Regions from separate parts of the Rhodococcus ruitaii genome, predicted to be linked through region 2. Evidence: riboswitches for the same ligand, from Rfam matches in the RefSeq annotation. Region 2 holds a riboswitch; each other region holds the start of a gene.

Region 1 (6,024 bases), on a different contig from region 2:
AAGGCAGATGTCAGCCAGGACATGGCGGACATCACGAATCCGAATGGGGTGACGAACAATGGATGTGTGACCGCCCCGACCAGGCTTCGGCCTACGTCCACGCGTTCGTCTCTTCGAGTGACCTCTTCGAGATGACCCGCGGGAATCCACGTAGGTGCGGGGTCGGAGTCGGCCGAGCGGAAGTACCAGAGTCCTGACGGGTAGATCCGGTACGGACCGGATACATCCAGGTTTCGCCCCTCGTAGTGGGCTTCCACACTGTGCGCGGAGTCATCGGCGCGGTCGGTGGGTGCAGTGTTGCTCATGCGATCACGTCCCGGTACGTCGGAGGTTGCGTCTGAGGGCAACGATTCGGTGGTGACATCAGCGGCATCTACCACGGCCGAGCGTAGTCTCGGGTCGGCACCAATACAGGGCCCGGTCGGTGCGAGATACACCACCCGTGTCGATCCGGCGGGTGCCGGACGCTGCCCGACACCCAGATCAACCCCATGGAGATCCACCACATGACAGCGCCTGCCCACGAAGAACTCGTCGTTCTGCTCGACGAACACGAGCGCCCCATCGGTACAGCTCCGAAAGCCACCGTCCATCACACAGACACCCCTCTTCACCTGGCGTTCTCTTGCTACGTGTTCGATGACGCGGGCCGGGTCCTCGTGACGCGACGCGCACTGAGCAAGATCACGTGGCCCGGTGTGTGGACGAACGCGTGTTGCGGTCATCCAGGGCCGGAGGAATCCCTCGAGGACGCGGTCCGCCGTCGCGTCGAACAGGAGTTGGGCCTCGCCGTCGATGATGTCACGTGTGTATTGCCGCACTTCCGGTACCGCGCGACGGCAGCCGACGGGACCGTGGAGAACGAGGTGTGTCCGGTGTTCTGCGCCCGCGCCGTCTCCGGCCTCCAGCCAGAACCGTCAGAGGTGATGGAGTGGAGGTGGGTGTCGTGGGCCGATATGCAGACGGCGGCAACCGTTCCGTGGCTGATCAGCCCGTGGGCGGCCGAGCAGATCCCGCAACTCAACCAGGCCGGAATTGCGCGGCGGATTTCCAGCGCTTCCTGAGTGGCACCCACGCGCCCTCGACGATCGGAGGGCGAACGGGTTCACGCGTCGTCGGACCAGGCCCCTAATTCGTTTCCACTCGGGTCGAGGAAGGTGAATCGACGGCCACCCGGAAAATCGTACGGCCCCGACGAAATCTGGCCTCCGGCACGTTCGACCGCGCGGACGGTGGCGTCGAGATCGCTGGAGTACAGCAACACCAGAGGCCCAACCCCACCCGGTGGGCGCAGAGTCGTCAGGCCACCGACCTCTCCGTCGCCCTCGACAGCACGAATTCCGGCGTAATCGGGCCCGTAGTCGTTGAAGCTCCAGCCGAAGGCGGATTCGTAGAAGGCGCGTGTCGTGGGGAGATCGGTAGCGCCGAGTTCGATGTAGTCGATTACGTGATGTCTGGTTCCCATGGAGCCATCGTGAACCCACCCATCGACATGCGCCGCCGAACCGGGCATTCCCTTACCCCATCACGACGCCGAGACCGCGGTCGCGCTCTTCCACTCGCTCTGCCGGCCGACGATCACCGATCGGACTCCGCCCCTGGCGAGCATCGAGCGAACGGCGCCGGACTCACGAAGCACGCGTGCGAGAGAGTCCGTGTCGCCGGTGTCGTGTGGTGGTTGCGACGCGACACCGAGCAAGATCCGAGGTTCGGATGCGGGCCGACTTCCTTCGATGAGCAGCACTTCCTCGTCGACCTCGCGAACGAGGATCTCGCGTCGGCCGGACATCTCGCCGACCAGCAGAAGCACGTAGTCGATATCGGTGCCGTCGTCGTGCGCCGCGAGCAGCCGAGCACGGTGACCGCCGCACATCAGCGCCTCGTCCAATTCCGCCTGCCCCGAGCGGTCGGATGCGGCCGGGGGAACCCGATCGGAATCCGAAATGTCGATCGGCTGCGCCGTGCCGTGCGAGTTGGTGGTCGATGTCCTCATGACATCCTCCAATCTCCTCTTCTTGCCACTCCAGCATTGCAGTGAGGTCCGACACGAACTCGGGAACTTCGTTACTTCCCGCCGGCCGTGGCGATTTCGATGCACCGATCGATCTCCCGGATGACGAGTTCGACCGCGCTGTCGGCGTCCATCCCCGCAATCAGCACGGATTGCGTCGCACCAGTACTGAGTACGACCAACCTCATGGCCTCGCTGTGCGCTTCTATCTCGGAGAGACCCGCCCGACATAGAAGCCGCTCGGCCTCGGACACCGTCCCCCGCGACGCTTCGGCGAGGAACGACCTGATCCACGGGTCGTTCGCCGCCTTCGCGAGATAGGCGAACCAGACCGACACACCCACACGGGACGGTGCGCTCGTCGGAACGGGTTGAGTGAGCAAAGCTGCGAGGGCTGCTCTCGGATCGCCCGCCGCCCCCCGCCCGTGGTACACCTGCTCGGCACCGGTGACCATCTCCTGCGCTCCCGACCGGATCAGCTGTTGTTTCGATTCGAAATAGTGTTGGATTCTGCCAATCGAGACGCCGGCCTCGGCCGCCACCGACTGGAACGTCACCCCGTCGATGCCCCGTTCGTGGATCACTGCCCACAGTGCCCACACGATCTCTCTACGACGCTCAGCATGGTCGACAACTCTCGGCATGACGACAGTTTACAATATGTTTATACTGCAAACAGCACGGTTCACCGAACGTCAGGAAGACCTCCATGAGTGAACACACCAGCACAGACCCCCGACCCGACCATCCACCACCCACCCGTCGGCGCCGATGGCTGCGCCGCAGCGGAATCGTCGTGGTTGCCGCACTGGCCGCACTGGGCGCAGTAGGCATCCAGCAGTTCTTCTTCGGAGCTCCGGGCGTGGGCCACTTCCGCGACGCCGAGGGACGCCGCACCTACGTCGAGGCCTACACCCGGGCGATGTCTGCACTTCCAGCACCATCGACAACCCACGACGTTCCGACCCGATTCGGTACGGTCCGCGTCTACGAGTGGAGCACTCCGGAACTCGAGAACACCGCTCCGGTCGTCTTGGTTCCCGGCCGCTCGTCGGGTGTCCCGATGTGGGCCGAAAACCTCGCCGACTTCGTGCCGCACCGGCGCGTCCTCGCCTTCGACGCACTCGGCGACGCCGGATTGTCGGTGCAGAATGTCCCGTTGACCTCGTTCGACGATCAGGCGCTCTGGATCGCCGATGCCCTCGGCGAACTCACAACCGACCCCGTGCACATCACCGGTCATTCGTTCGGCGGCGCGATCGCAGCCACCTACGCTCGGCAATTCCCCGATCGCGTCCGATCACTCACCCTTCTCGAACCTGTCTTCACGTTCGCACACCCGTCCGCCCGAATGATGGCGTGGACGATGGTGTCCAGCCTCCCCTTCCTGCCCGAGGCATGGCGGAACACCGCGCTCAGCAAGGTGGGCGGCGCCGAGTTCGACCCGGACGACGACATGGCGAAGATGATCGCTGCAGGCTCAGAACACTATTCCGCCGTGCTGCCGACGCCCTCGCCCATGAACGACGAGGACATGGGACGTCTCACCATGCCTACCTATGTCGCTATCGCAGAACGCGATTCGCTTGCCGGTGACACTGCCGCGGCCGAGCGGGCAGGTACACTTCCACACGCGACCGTCGACGTTTTCCCCGACACCACCCACTCCCTGCCCATGCAGGCGAAAGATCGTCTAGCCGTAGAACTTCCCGCATTCTGGAACGATTCCGACCAGAGTTGACCCGGCCGGTCAGCAGCCCGGCACGTAGGTCAGCACCGGAACACGTCCCGGCACACACCCTGTCCAGTGATCGGGGGCAGCCAGGGTGAATGTCACCGGCACATGCGGATTCGGCCCCGGAAGGATCAACACCCGCCACCGAGGAATCCACGTTCCGATCTCTCCACCCACATGGACTGCGCGGGATATCGCAGCTGTGTCATGGTGTCGAAACTCGAGTCGTATTCCGTCCCAGGATAGTTCGACGCTCGTACTGTCAAGCACGTGCACCAACGCACCGACACTCAGGTCAGAGTCGTCGAAAGCCTTACGGGCGCGGATGAAATGGACGTGGTGCCCGTCTCCGAACGCGGCGCATTGATGGGGGTCGGTCATGATATTTCCTCCGGGTCGGCCCCGGGCGGGGCGCTCGTGCCCGGGCCGGTCGGCCGCGGGCCGCTTCGTCATCCGAGCCACCCGCGAGCGTGGGGTTGGCGTGCCGTCCAGTCGGAGCTTGGCGACGACATCTCGTGAAGCACCGCCACTCTACACGACGCAGCGACCTACACGACACAGCGACCTCACAACCCGAGCGACCGACCTCGGCGGAGAACGCAACGCGTCCTTACTGCTCCGAAACGCAGCGGTGACGGGCACCGTCGACACTGGCCGGGCACTGTTCGCACCAGGAGGTTGCCGTGTCCTACGTTCCACCCGCCGAGTTGGCCCGCGCGATGGTCGACGCCGGCCAGAGCAAGGTCCTCATGTCCACCCGCGACACCATGATCAGGGCGTACATGGCCGGCGCGATCCTCTCGCTCGGAGCGGCGTTCGCGATCACTGTCACCGTGCAGACAGGCAACGCGCTGCTCGGAGCGATTCTCTTCCCGGTCGGATTCTGCCTGCTCTATCTACTGGGCTTCGACCTGCTCACCGGCGTGTTCACCATGGTTCCCATCGCCTACCTCGACAAACGCCCCGGGGTGACGATCGGGTCGATGCTCCGGAACTGGGGTCTCGTCTTCATCGGGAACTTCCTCGGCGCCTTGACGGTGGCCGTACTGATCACCTTCGTCCTCACCTACGGATACTCGATTCCACCGGACGCCATCGGCGAACGTCTCGGCGAAATCGGCGAGGAACGCACCCTCGGCTATGCAGAGCACGGCGCAGCCGGCATGGCGACCCTGTTCTTCCGTGGCATGTTGTGCAACTGGATGGTATCCACCGGCGTCGTCGCAGCGATGATGTCCAAGAGCGTGCCGGGCAAGGTTCTCGTCATGTGGATGCCCGTCATGCTGTTCTTCTACATGGGCTTCGAACACTCGGTCGTCAACATGTTCCTGTTCCCGTCCGGCCTCCTGCTCGGCGGCGACTTCACGCTCAGCGACTACCTGATCTGGAACGAGATCCCGACAGTACTGGGCAATCTGGTCGGTGGTGTCGTCTTCGTCGGTCTCGCCCTCTACGTCACCCATGTGCGGACGCAGCCCAAGCGATCAGTCGGGAACACGCCGACGCCGGCATGATCGGACGGCATCGTTCGTTCCGATCTCATCTGCTGCACTCACCAAGCGTGCGGAATGCACGACCGGACCGGCTGACCATGACGATATCTGGTGCCGACGCCGCGCCCCCCGGATCTGACGAACCGGGCGGTCGAGGTCCGCCGCGCCGCGGGCCGTCGACCAGCTCTACTGCCCGCACCATCCGGCGTTCGGCCCTCGATGTCCGGAAACGACTCGGACCCGGGGGCCGCAGCCCACGGGTCCGATGGTCGGGAGCCCTACTGCTGGGCGCTGCTGATTCCTTCAGCAGAACCGGTGAAGAAGTCGAGTGCACCGAAGAGGTCTGCGGCGTTGACGAAGAATTCGGCCAGATCAGCGAGCATGATGTAAATCCCATCTGTGGAGAATCAACAGCGGTGCGATCGCGGTGACGAACGCCCTTCAATTGTTACCAGAAGATCCTGATCCCGCAGCGTGGACACACTGAGTTCCACATCACATTCCGCCTGGTCGGATCCAATCACGAACCGATCACAGGTGTGAAATGATCTACCTTTCAGCAGGTAGATGCGCCGACTCCCTGAGCGCCGTCCTATTTACGGATAATTGATCAGCGCCGAGAAAAACCGACCTCGAACAACCGGAGAAGATCGAATTGCACATCGACGAGCAGGAATTTCATCGTCGGCATTCGACGCATCGGACAAACCGAAATTATGCACCAATTCGACGACCCTTTCCTCGCGGCACGCTGCAACCGGGTCGTCTCCGCGCCTTCGCGCTGC
Region 2 (6,024 bases):
ACACGGCAGGTGAGGTGGTCGGGTTCGACCATCGGGTGTCGCCGGCGTGGCGATGGCACCCGGATCGGATGTCCGCGGCTCTCGCGGACGCCGGTTTCGACGAGATGTGGCGGACCGTCAGCCGCCCCGGCGATGATCTGCACCGGTTTCCCGAATTCCATCTGGTGGCGCGCCGCCGCTGACCGTGCCGCCGGTTCCGGGATTCGGGGGGATGGTTCACGCGCGGCATGTTAGGAGTGGACGATGAGGATCGGTCGCAAGCGCATCGTTGCTGCCGGAGTGTGCATGGCCACCGCCGTGTCGCTGAGCGCGTGCAGCGGAGGAGGCGGCGACGCGGCCGAATCGGCCACCTCCCTCGTCGTCACCACTGCGGCGGTACCGCATTCCGATTCCGGAACGATCACCGGCGCCGCGGCCACGTCGGTGACGGCGCCGGATGGGAGCGTCGAACCGTACCGGGCCGAGTCGCTCCGGGTGTCCGGGGCAACTGATCGTGTCGACTACGACGTGGTGATTCCCCAGATCGCGGGAGGGGACCCAGCGGCCGTCGCCGAATTCAACGAGTCGATGCGCACAGCCCTGCAAGACCTGATCGACAGGGCGGGCACCGATCGGTACACCCTCTCGACGGGGCAGCACGAGATCACCCGGATCGGGGACCGTGTCGTCGCCGGACTGCTCGTCGTTTCGTACAACATGAATCCGCCCGGAGCGCACCCCAGCCCGATCGTGGCGACGGTTGTCGTGGACACCGACACCGCGACGCCGGTCACGTTGTCCGACGTGTTCCCCGATCTACAGGCGGGGCTGCAACGACTGTCCGAGCAGTCGGCGTTGCTGCTGCCCGGTACCGCGGCGGGCCCGGACTTCGAACGCAGCGGTATCGAACCGACGGAATCGAATTTCGCGAACTGGCTGCCCACCCCCGAGGGCATCGAGATCCACTTCGGGGACTACCAGGTGGGTCCGCACGCTATCGGACTCGTCACCGTCACCGTGCCGTGGAGTGCGCTCACCGACGTCGCCGATCCCGCCGTCGTCGCGGTACTCGAGAGCTGACAACTCAATCGTGGGGCCCACCCCACGGCCTCACCTCGGCCGCCCGTTGTCCGAGCGAACGGTACACCGGGTCGAGTGAAGGAGACGCACGGTGCATTCGCTCGGAACGGGAGGTCGGGCGGGTCAATGGTCAGACGGCGCCGTCGAACCCGAATTGGCGCCATGCCTCGTAGGCGGCGACCGCCGCGGCGTTCGACAGATTCAACGAGCGGCGCCCGGGCAACATCGGGATCCGCACCCGCTCGGTGATGTGCGGGTCGGCGAGCACGTCGTCGGACAGTCCGGTCGGTTCCGGCCCGAACAGCAACACATCGCCGTGGCGGTACTCGATGTCGGTGAAGGATGTGGTGGCGTGCGCGGTGAACGCGAACACCCGCGCCCCGTTCACCGCGTCCCATGCGGCCGGCAGGTCGGGGTGCACCGTGACGTAGGCCAGATCGTGGTAGTCGAGCCCGGCACGACGGAGTTTCGGTTCGGACAGGTCGAATCCGAGGGGTTCCACGAGGTGCAGTTCGGCGCCGGTCGCGGCGACCAACCTGATCGCATTGCCGGTATTGGGTGGAATACGAGGTTCGTGGAACATCACTCGGAACACTCCGACAAGCTTGCCAGAAGAGCAGAACAGCCCATCCGGCCGGTCGCCACACGCGGGTCACCGGACGCCTGGAACAATGGACCACGTGACTGCGACCCTCCTGGACGGCAAAGCAACCCGCGACGAAATCTTCGAGGACCTCCTGGTCCGTGTGGCAGCGCTGAAGGACAAGGGCATCACGCCCGGCCTCGGCACGATCCTCGTCGGCGACGATCCGGGGTCGGCGACGTACGTGAGGGGCAAGCACAACGACTGCGCCAAGGTGGGGATCACCTCGATCCGTAAGGATCTCCCCGCCGACATCACCCAGGAGCAGCTCGAAGCGGCGATCGACGAACTCAACGACGACCCCGCCTGCACGGGGTACATCGTGCAGTTGCCGCTGCCCAAGCACCTCGACGAGAACGCCGCCCTCGAGCGCATCGACCCCGCCAAGGACGCCGACGGGTTGCATCCCGTCAACCTCGGACGCCTGGTGCTCGGCAAGGACGCGGCGTTGCCGTGCACCCCGCGCGGCATCGTTCACCTGCTGCGCCGCTACGAGGTGCCGATCAACGGCGCCCACGTGGTGGTCGTCGGGCGCGGTGTGACGGTGGGCCGCCCGATCGGGCTGCTGCTGACCCGCCGCAGCGAGAACGCGACCGTGACGCTGTGCCACACCGGCACCAAGGATCTCGCCGCCGAGGTGAAGCGCGCCGACATCATCGTCGCCGCTGCGGGCGTGCCCGGACTCATCACCGCCGAGATGGTCAAGCCCGGTGCGGCAGTGCTCGACGTGGGCGTCTCGCGCACTGCCGACGGCCTGCGCGGCGATGTTGCCGACGACGTCCGCGACGTCGCGGGGTTCCTCTCCCCGAACCCCGGCGGAGTCGGACCGCTCACCCGCGCGTTCCTGCTGACGAACGTCGTCGAACGCGCCGAGCACGACGCCGGTCTCTGAGCAGACCAGCGGATGGACAGTTCGGTGCGATTGACACGACTGAACCTGCCGCTGCTGGCGGTCACCCTGGTGATCGCCGCCGCGGTGGTCCTTGTGCTGGCCGACCGCTGGCGCCGGGGTGCTTTCGTGTTCGGCGGTGCGATGATCCTTGCGGGGATCCTCAGGTGGGCGCTCGACTCGGATCAGGTGGGAGTGCTCGCGGTGCGAGGCAAACGTTTCGACGTCGCTGCGATGCTTGCCATGGGCGGTGCGATCGTGACGCTGGCAGTCTCGATCGATCCGCTCGGCACCGGATAACGCATCCGGCTCTCAGCCGCCCGCCAGTTCCATCAGCTCGACGAGCAGCTTCGCCACGGCATCGGCTTCGGTGAGAAAGCCGTCGTGTCCGTCGCGTGACTCGAGGACACGCAGCCCGTCGCACTTCGGCAGACCGTCTGCGATCTCCTGCTGCAATCGGATCGGGTAGAGGCGATCCGAATCGACACCCGCGACGATCGTCGGAACATTCGTGCCCGCCAACGCAGCTTCGATGCCACCGCGACCGCGTCCCACGTCGTGCCGATTCATCGCGTCGCTGAGCACCACATACGTGCCGGGGTCGAACCGTTTGACGAGCTTCGATGCCTGGTGGTCGAGATAGCTCTGCACAGCGTAGCGCCCGTCGCCCCACGGATCTTCGTCTCCTTGAGGGAGATTCGCGAACCGAGAGTCGAGTTCTTCCTCGCTGCGATACGACAGGTGGGCCATGCGGCGGGCGATGCCCAGCCCCGCTTCCGGCCGGCTGCCACTCGCGTAGTAGTTGCCGCCCTGCCAGTGGGGATCCTGCGTGATGGCAGCGATCTGGGTGCTCTGCACACCGATCTGATCGGCTGTCGCGCGGGCACCGACCGCCAGGACCAGTGCCGCCCGCACCCGGTTCGGGTGGGTGATGATCCATTCGAGCGAGCGCATGCCGCCCATCGATCCGCCCGTCACGGCGGCCAGCGTGTCGATGCCGAGAGCATCGAGGAGCGCGGCTTCCGCGGTGATCTGATCGCGGATGGTGATCCGGGGGAATCGCGAACCCCACGGTTTCCCGTCGGGCGCGGTGCTGCCCGGCCCGGTGCTGCCCTGGCATCCGCCGAGGACGTTCGTGGCCACCACGCACCACCGGTCGGTGTCGATCGGGGCGCCGGGGCCGACCATGCCGGACCACCAGCCCGGTGACGGGTGATCCGGCCCGGCCGGTCCGGTGATGTGTGAGTCGCCGGTCAGGGCGTGCTCGACGAGTACGACGTTGTCGCGGGCGGGCGACAACGCGCCCCACCGCTGCAGGGCAACGGTGACGTCGGGGAGGGTGTCGCCGCTCTCGAGGGTGATGCTGCCGATGTCGACTGTGCCGAGCCGGCCGTCTTCCGACGGGAGTGCAATCCGCCGACGATTGGTACCTGTTGTCACGATGGGACCGCCTTCATCAGCTTGTCAACCTCCCAGGAGCCGGCTTGTCGTCTGCGGTGCGCCGACGACCGTGTCTTCACCCGGAGCACCCCACCCTGGCCGGAGGGTTGCCGACCAGCAAGCCGGGGCTTCGCGCTGGCACTCATGACCTCGTCGGAAGTCTAACGGCTGGGCCGGAGGGCCCGATAGGCGGCTCTCGGCCGTACCGCGCCGCCAGAAGGTCGTCCCGCGGTTCCGGCTCCGGCCGCGGCGTCGGATACCGTGTCCGGCGTGCCCCTCACCATCACCACCGTGAACGTCAACGGCGTGCGCGCAGCGGCCGGTAAGGGCCTGCTGGCGTGGCTCGAGACGTCCTCCGCCGACATCGTCTGCCTTCAGGAAGTGCGCGCGAGCGAGAAGCAGTTCCACACTGCGATCGCGCCGGCGCTGGACGCTGGCTGGCACGTCGAAGGAGCCGAGTCGTCCGTCAAGGGGCGCGCGGGTGTCGCGATCCTGTCGCGCACACCGGCAGACGCCGTGCGCGTGGGTTTCGATGTCGACGACTATGCCGACTCCGGCCGCTACATCGAGGCGGATTTCGGCGACGTGACGTGCGGCAGCCTGTATCTGCCGACCGGAGAAGCGGACACCCCGAAGCAGGACGACAAGGAACGCTTCATGAAGGGCTTCGCCGCGTATCTGGGGGAGCGGGCATCCGACGTCGTCTCGGCCGGTCGCGACATGGTGGTGTGCGGCGACTGGAACATCGCCCACACCGAGCGCGACATCAAGAACTGGAAGGGCAACGTCCGCAAATCCGGCTTCCTGCCCGGCGAGCGCGCCTGGGTGACCGAGCTGCTCGCCACCGGTCGGTGGCGCGATGTCGTGCGCGACCTGCACGGCGACGTCGCCGGCCCCTACTCCTGGTGGTCCTACCGTGGCAAGGCATTCGACACCGACGCCGGCTGGCGGATCGACTACCACCTCGTCACACCGGCCCTGGCCGTCCGTGCGGCCGACGCCCGGGTCGAACGCGCCGCGACCTACGCCGAACGCTGGTCGGATCACGCCCCGGTGACCGTCACGTTCGAGTAGGCGGGGTCACGGATCGACCTCGTTCGGTCGCGGAAACCGGGGCGTGAAATTATCGAGGTCATGTCGACTGCAGATCAGCACGCCACAGTGCAGGATGCCCGCCCCGCCGCGCGGCCCCGGGTGCTTTCGGGCATCCAGCCCACGTCGGATTCGTTCCACCTCGGCAACTTCCTCGGTGCGTTGCAGCAGTGGGTTCCCGCCCAGGACGAAAACGATGCGTTCTACTTCATCCCCGACCTGCACGCCATCACCGCGCCGCAGAAGCCGAAGGAACTGCGCGGGCGGGTCCTCGTCGCCGCCGCGCAGTTGCTGGCCATCGGGATCGACCCGGAGCGCTCCGTGCTGTTCGTGCAGAGCCAGGTCCCCGAGCATGCCGAACTGTCCTGGGTTCTCAACTGCCTCACCGGTTTCGGTGAAGCGAGCCGCATGACACAGTTCAAGGACAAATCCGCCAGGCAGGGTGCCGAGCACGCGAGCGTCGGCCTGTTCACCTACCCGGTGCTCATGGCCGCGGACATTCTGCTGTACCGCGCCCACAAGGTCCCGGTCGGTGAGGATCAGCGGCAGCACCTCGAGCTCACCCGCGACCTCGCGCAGCGCTTCAACAAGCGCTTCGGGAAGACCTTCGTCGTCCCGGAGGCCCAGATCGTCAAGGGCACCGCCAAGATCTACGACCTGCAGGACCCGACGTCGAAGATGAGCAAATCGGCGGCCACCGACGCCGGCCTGATCAACCTGCTCGACGATCCGAAGATCTCGGCGAAGAAGATCAAGTCGGCGGTGACGGACAACGACCGCGAGATCCGATTCGACCAGGAGAACAAGCCGGGGGTGAGCAATCTGCTCACCATCCAGTCGGCGCTGTCGGGCCGTTCGATCGACGACCTCGTCGCCGGGTACGAGGGTAAGGGATACGGCG
Region 3 (6,024 bases), on a different contig from region 2:
CAACCGCCGCCGAGTTCGTACGAGGCGACCATGGTGTCGTCGGCGAGGAACGCGCCGTCCGCGACCTTGGTGAACTTGGGGACCATGAGCACGGTCGACGCCTCGACGTCCTTACCGATGTCGGCGCCGAGCAGCCGCAGCCAGATGGGGGTGAGCATCGATGCGTAGAGCGGGAACAGGAACGTGCGCGAGGAGTCCATCAGGCGTTCGGTGGCCCACACTTGCCACCCGACGCGGCTTCGGACCGGATGCCAGCCTTCGGTCATGCCGATCGACAGCAGTCGCACGGTGATCAGGGTGAGCACGGCGAACACCGCCATGGTGAGGATTCCGCCGGCCGGGAGCATCATCAGGGAACGGACCACGGCCTCGGACACGCTCACGGTGTCCTTCACCCACCAGACCAGGAGTGCGACACCCGCGCCGATCGACATGATCGGAAGCCCCGCGAGGAGGATCGACGTCGCACCGAAGACAGGAAGCCAGCGGGCTCCGCGTGGCGGATCCTCGGAAGGCCATTGCGGTTCTGCTTTTCCGGTCTTTTGTGCGGGCGAGCCCGCCCAGTGCTGCCCAGCCTTGACGCGGCCGAACACAGCCGATCCTGCCGCGACCTCCGCGTTCTTGCCGACGCGTGAACCCGGGGCGAGGAACGAGCGCGCACCGATCGAGGCACCGGCACCGATGCGGATGCTCCCGATGTGGACGACGTCGCCATCCACCCAATACCCCGACAGGTCCACCTCGGGTTCGATCGAGCACCCGTCTCCGAGTTCGAGCATGCCGGTGACCGGGGGCAGAGTGTGCAGGTCGACGCCGTGGCCGATCTTCGCGCCCAGTGCCCTCGCGTACTGACGCATCCACGGTGCGCCCGACAGGTTGGTCGCGCCGGACGCCTCCGACAGGCGCTGCGCGGTCCACAGCCGCAGGTGGACCGCGCCGCCGCGGCGATAACTACCCGGCTCGAGTCCGCGTAGAAGTAGCCGGGCACCCAGGACCGCGATGCTCATCCGGCCGAGCGGCGACAGGAACACGACGATGCCGGCCGCGACCCACCACCACGACAACGTCACGGTCCACGGCACATCGGTGGCGATCGCGATGATGTTGTTCAGAATCGCAAGCCAGGTGATCCATTGGAGGCCGGTCGACGTCATGAGCGGCACTGTCGCGGCGAGCTGGAGGAACTGCGCCCACCGCGACACGGGGACGACCGCGCGGCGGGCCACGGTTTCCGTCGGGGCGAGTTCGTCGAGATAGGTGGCGAGGGACCCGAGACGAGGCCGGTCGTAGAGCTCGGCGACCGTCATTTCGGGATAGCGCTCACGCAAGGCGGTGACGAGCTGTGCGGCAGACAGGGAACCTCCACCGAGTTCGAAGAAGTCGTCGCCGAGCCCCTCGATCCGGGCGCCGAGCAATGAGGACCACAGCCCCGCGACCCATTCCGCGGTCGGGGGGAGGCCGAGTGCTTCGACCGAGTCGGCGTCGGCACCGGGCAGCGGCCACGGCAGTGCGCCCCGATCGACCTTCCCGGACGTTCGCGTGGGCAGCTCGTCGACGAGCGCGAGACGCGGTACGAGGGCGGCAGGAAGTTGTTCGGACAGCAGGTCGTGGGCGGAGGCGACGTCGAAGTCGGGATCGGTCGAGGCGATGTAGCCGACGAGGACCGAACTTCCGGCCGACGTCTTTCGGACCGCGCACGCACCCCCGGCGACACCGGGCAGATTCTGCAGAGCGTTGTCGACCTCGCCGAGCTCGATGCGTCGTCCGCCGATCTTGACCTGGTCGTCGGCGCGTCCTTGGAACAGCAGCCCTGCGCTGTCGAGTACGACGAGGTCGCCGCTGCGGTAGGCACGGTCCCAGCCGAGGGTCGGCATGGGCGCGTATTTCTCGGCGTCCTTGTCCGGGTCGAGGTAACGGGCAAGCCCGACACCGCCGATGACGAGTTCACCGGTCTGTCCTTCTGCGACGGGAATCCCCTCGGTATCGACAACCGCGAGATCCCAGCCGTCGAGCGGCAGGCCGATACGGATGGGCCCGGTGCCGTCCATGATCGCGGCACACGCGACCACCGTCGCTTCGGTGGGGCCGTACGTGTTCCACACCTCCCGGCCCGGCACGGCGAGACGCTCGGCGAGGTCGGGCGGGCAGGCCTCTCCGCCGAAGATGAGCAGACGCACCGCTTCGAGTGCTTCGCCGGGCCACATCGCCGCCAGGGTCGGGACCGTGGAGACCACGTTGATGCTGCGGGACACCAGCCACGGGCCCAGATCCATGCCGGTGCGCACCAGCGACCGTGGCGCCGGCACCAGGCACGCGCCGTGTCGCCAGGCCAGCCACATCTCCTCGCACGATGCGTCGAAGGCGACGGACAGACCCGCCAGCACCCGGTCGTGGGGGCCGAGCGGTTCGTCCCGGCAGAACAGGTTCGCTTCGGCGTCGACGAAGGCCGCGGCGTTGCGGTGTGTGACGGCGACACCCTTCGGGGTGCCTGTGGAGCCGGACGTGAAGATGATCCATGCGTCGTCGTCGAGGGTCGGCTCACGCACGTCCGGTTCAGCGGCCGGTGGCGCGGTGCCGGGGCCGATCCCCGCGTCAGTGACGATGGCGGTGACTTTCGCCTCGGAGAAGACCAACTCGGCACGTTCGTCGGGGTCGTCGGCATCCACCGGGACGTAGGCGGCTCCCGCCGCGAGAACGGACAGAATGGTGACGTACAGATCCTTGGACCCGGACGACATGCGCACACCGACGCGATCACCGGCGCCCACACCGGCCTCCGCGAGTCCGCGCGCTCCCGTATCCACCAGATCGAGGAGTTCGGAGTACTCGAGCATCGTGGTGCCGTCGTCTATCGCGGGCGCGCGCGGATGCGATTCAGCGGTGACGCGCAGCACGTCGATGAGTGTGCGTGGCGCCGGCGCGTGCGATCCGCGCAGGAAGATCCCCGGCACGAGCGACGTGTCGTCGGCTGCGGGTGGGAGTTGAGCAGACAATCCGCTGTCCTTCTACTCGGTTGGGCTACTCGGCTGGGCGATCCGGTGTTATTTCATGTGAAGGTGGACAACAGATGAACTTTCGGTGTGTGTGGGCCGGAGGGCGCGCGGCGCCGAAGCACCCGTCAGAGCAAAGCACGATGATGGATTCTTTGCAGGTCAGGGGGAGAAATTCACTTCTTCCCGACAATGAGGGGCGGGCCACGATCGAGGTCTCGACTTGACACGAAGTGTGCCCGGTGTCATTGTCTTCGGCAGGTCATGAGTACCAGCGTCAAGCCCCGGCTCGCTGGTCGGCAACCCTCCGCCGCGGTGGGGTGCTCCGGGTGACGACCTGGCTGACGTACCGAACCCGGGCGCAGCAAGCGCGGACTCCGCCGGCGAACGATTCACCTTCGTCGTGGCGATCACCGACGGGTCCCTGATACACGAGGGAAATTCGTCATGACTGTTGCCACCACCACCTGTGTCGCTCCCTTTGCTCGCGTGTCGGGCTGTGACGTGCAGGTCCCTCTCGTACAGGGCGGTACCTGCACCTACGCGAACTTCGATTATGCGGCCAGCGCACCGGCTCTGGCGAGCGTGACCGACCGGATCTCCGAACTGTTGCCGTTCTACGCCAGCGTGCACCGCGGCGCGGGCTACGCATCGCGTATCAGCACCACGAGCTACGAGGATGCACGCGCGTCGGTCTCCCGATTCGTGGGCACCGACGAGGACCAGGTCGTGGTCTTCACCCGCAACACCACGGATTCGATCAACCTGCTTGCCGGTGCAGTCCCCGGCGATGTCGTGGTCCTCGACATCGAGCATCACGCGAACCTGCTGCCGTGGAAGAACACTCGTGTGGTCGAAGCCGCGGACTCAGTCTCGGAGACCATGTGGCGGATCGCCGTCGAGCTGGAACGTGCCCCGGCAGCGCTACTCGCCGTGACCGGAGCCTCCAATGTCACGGGCGAGGTTCTGCCGATCGGCGAGCTTGCCGACCTCGCCCACGCGTGCGGTGCGCGGATCTTCGTCGATGGTGCCCAGCTGGTTCCGCATCGTCGTGTCGATCTCGCTGAACTCGGCGTCGACTATCTGGCGTTCTCGGGCCACAAGCTGTACGCACCGTTCGGTGCCGGTGTGCTGGTCGGGCGTCGTGACTGGCTCGATGCGGCCGAGCCGTATCTCGCTGGTGGCGGTGCGGTACGCGAGGTTGCCCTCGACCACACCGAGTGGGCGTGTGCTCCGGCCCGTCACGAGGCCGGATCTCCGAACGTACTGGGGGTCGCGGCGATCGCTGCGGCGTGCGACACCCTCGCATCACACGACGCCGAGTCGGTTGCGCGTCACGAGGAGTTGTTGTGTGCGCAGCTCGTCGACGGCCTGCGCGACATCTACGGTGTGGAAATTCTTCGGCTGTGGGAGGATTCGGTGGACTGCGTCGGAATCGTCACTTTCGGTATCGACGGCTTCGAACCGGGTGAAATCGCCGCCTACCTCTCAGCCGAACACGGCATCGGGGTTCGTGACGGCCGTTTCTGCGCTCATCCGTTACTTTCCCGCGTCGGACTTCCCGGTGGCGCGGTGCGGGCATCCCTGGGGCTGGGAAGTTCGTCGGCGGACGTCGACCGTCTACTCGCGGCGCTTCGGCAGTTGGTGGTGGAGGGGCCGTCGTGGTCGTACGCCAAGACCGACGGGGCATGGAATCCGACGCCGGAGACCCGGCCCGGTCTCACGCAGTCGGGCGACGGTGCGGCGGAGTGCGTCTGAACGATCGCGTCTCGATGCCGCGCTCGTATCCCGATCGGCCGGGCGAGGCTCAGTCCACCACGACGTCGACCCCCGCGGTCACCCGTAGGAGTTCGGTATACGAGGTGCGGAAGAGGGTGTCCAGGCTTCCGCCCGATGCCCACAGCTCGGGGTATCCCGCCAGCGCGCTGTCGACGTAGGTCGGCAGGTTGGTGGGGTGCCCGAGCGGGGCCACGCCGCCGAGTTCCTGGCCGGTGACCTCCGCGACGAGGTTGCCAGGCGCGGTGGTGAGAGTTCCGCCCAATCGGGTACCGGTGCGCTCGAGCGATACCCGGTGCGAGCCCGAGACGAGAATCAGGACGGGGTCGTCGTCGAGGAGGAACACGAGAGACTTGACGATCGCCCCGATGTCGACATGCACGGCCGCCGCTGCCTGCTCTGCGGTGTGCACCGGAATCGACTGGGTGGTGATCAGGCCGTGATGTCCGCGAGCGATGAGTGTGTCGGCGACTCGGGCGGCATTCGGATGCAATGGCCTGGGCATGATGCCACCCTATGAAAACCGGTGACCGCTGTGACCGGATCGGCAAGGATCGACGTGATCGGAAGCTCGGTGCGATGCGAGCAGCAAAATATTACTCTGGAGTAATGACTGATTCATCCAGCTGGAAGGCGTTCACTGTCGAGCGCGCCGAACACGTAGCCCAGGTCACACTCATGGGCCCGGGCAAAGGCAACGCGATGGGACCGGACTTCTGGTCGGAACTGCCCAAGATCTTTGCGCAACTCGACGCCGACCCCGAGGTGCGCGCCGTGGTCCTCACCGGCTCCGGACGGCACTTCTCATACGGACTCGACCTGCCCGCCATGGCCGGCGACCTCGGGTCGGTACTGGCAGACAAGGCGCAGGCGAAGCCCCGCACCGACTTCCACGCGATGGTCAAGCGCATGCAGGGCGCCATCACAGCGGTCGCCGACTGCCGCAAACCCGTCGTCGCCGCAGTCTCGGGCTGGTGCATCGGCGGCGGCGTCGACCTCATCTCGGCAGCCGATATTCGGTACGCGAGTGCCGATGCCCGGTTCAGCGTTCGCGAGGTCAAGGTCGGGATGGTGGCCGACGTCGGTAGTCTCGCGCGCCTTCCCCTGATCATCGGAGACGGCCATCTACGCGAACTCGCGTTGACCGGCAAGGACATCGATGCCGCACGCGCCGAGAAGATCGGCCTCGTGAGCGACGTCTTCGACGACGCTGCCGCGGCTCTCGCCGCCGCACACGCGACGGCCGCCGAGATCGCAG

The links. A riboswitch is a leader RNA that binds a small molecule or an ion and turns the genes downstream of it on or off. The one in region 2 is predicted to bind S-adenosylmethionine.
Region 1: another riboswitch for S-adenosylmethionine. It lies ahead of ACZI8W_RS09185 (hypothetical protein); the one in region 2 lies ahead of metX (homoserine O-acetyltransferase MetX).
Region 3: another riboswitch for S-adenosylmethionine. It lies ahead of ACZI8W_RS22195 (aminotransferase class V-fold PLP-dependent enzyme); the one in region 2 lies ahead of metX (homoserine O-acetyltransferase MetX).

The regions. Positions count from the first base shown of each region.
Region 1 is NZ_JBUYWC010000006.1:118,192-124,215, forward strand. Features, by position in the region: gene ACZI8W_RS09155 (hypothetical protein) at 1-305, opposite strand, end outside; gene idi (isopentenyl-diphosphate Delta-isomerase) at 507-1,064, shown strand; gene ACZI8W_RS09165 (VOC family protein) at 1,106-1,465, opposite strand; gene ACZI8W_RS09170 (hypothetical protein) at 1,526-1,993, opposite strand; gene ACZI8W_RS09175 (TetR/AcrR family transcriptional regulator) at 2,065-2,655, opposite strand; gene ACZI8W_RS09180 (alpha/beta fold hydrolase) at 2,721-3,752, shown strand; gene ACZI8W_RS09185 (hypothetical protein) at 3,762-4,127, opposite strand; SAM riboswitch class IV at 4,155-4,267, opposite strand; gene ACZI8W_RS09190 (formate/nitrite transporter family protein) at 4,430-5,260, shown strand.
Region 2 is NZ_JBUYWC010000009.1:126,635-132,658, forward strand. Features, by position in the region: gene ACZI8W_RS13390 (class I SAM-dependent methyltransferase) at 1-182, shown strand, start outside; gene ACZI8W_RS13395 (RsiV family protein) at 244-1,059, shown strand; gene ACZI8W_RS13400 (tRNA (cytidine(34)-2'-O)-methyltransferase) at 1,190-1,654, opposite strand; gene ACZI8W_RS13405 (bifunctional methylenetetrahydrofolate dehydrogenase/methenyltetrahydrofolate cyclohydrolase) at 1,740-2,594, shown strand; gene ACZI8W_RS13410 (DUF3017 domain-containing protein) at 2,607-2,891, shown strand; gene metX (homoserine O-acetyltransferase MetX) at 2,904-4,031, opposite strand; SAM riboswitch class IV at 4,067-4,181, opposite strand; gene ACZI8W_RS13420 (exodeoxyribonuclease III) at 4,293-5,105, shown strand; gene trpS (tryptophan--tRNA ligase) at 5,166-6,024, shown strand, end outside.
Region 3 is NZ_JBUYWC010000019.1:14,098-20,121, forward strand. Features, by position in the region: gene ACZI8W_RS22190 (Pls/PosA family non-ribosomal peptide synthetase) at 1-2,993, opposite strand, end outside; SAM riboswitch class IV at 3,251-3,367, shown strand; gene ACZI8W_RS22195 (aminotransferase class V-fold PLP-dependent enzyme) at 3,438-4,748, shown strand; gene ACZI8W_RS22200 (YbaK/EbsC family protein) at 4,798-5,271, opposite strand; gene ACZI8W_RS22205 (crotonase/enoyl-CoA hydratase family protein) at 5,376-6,024, shown strand, end outside.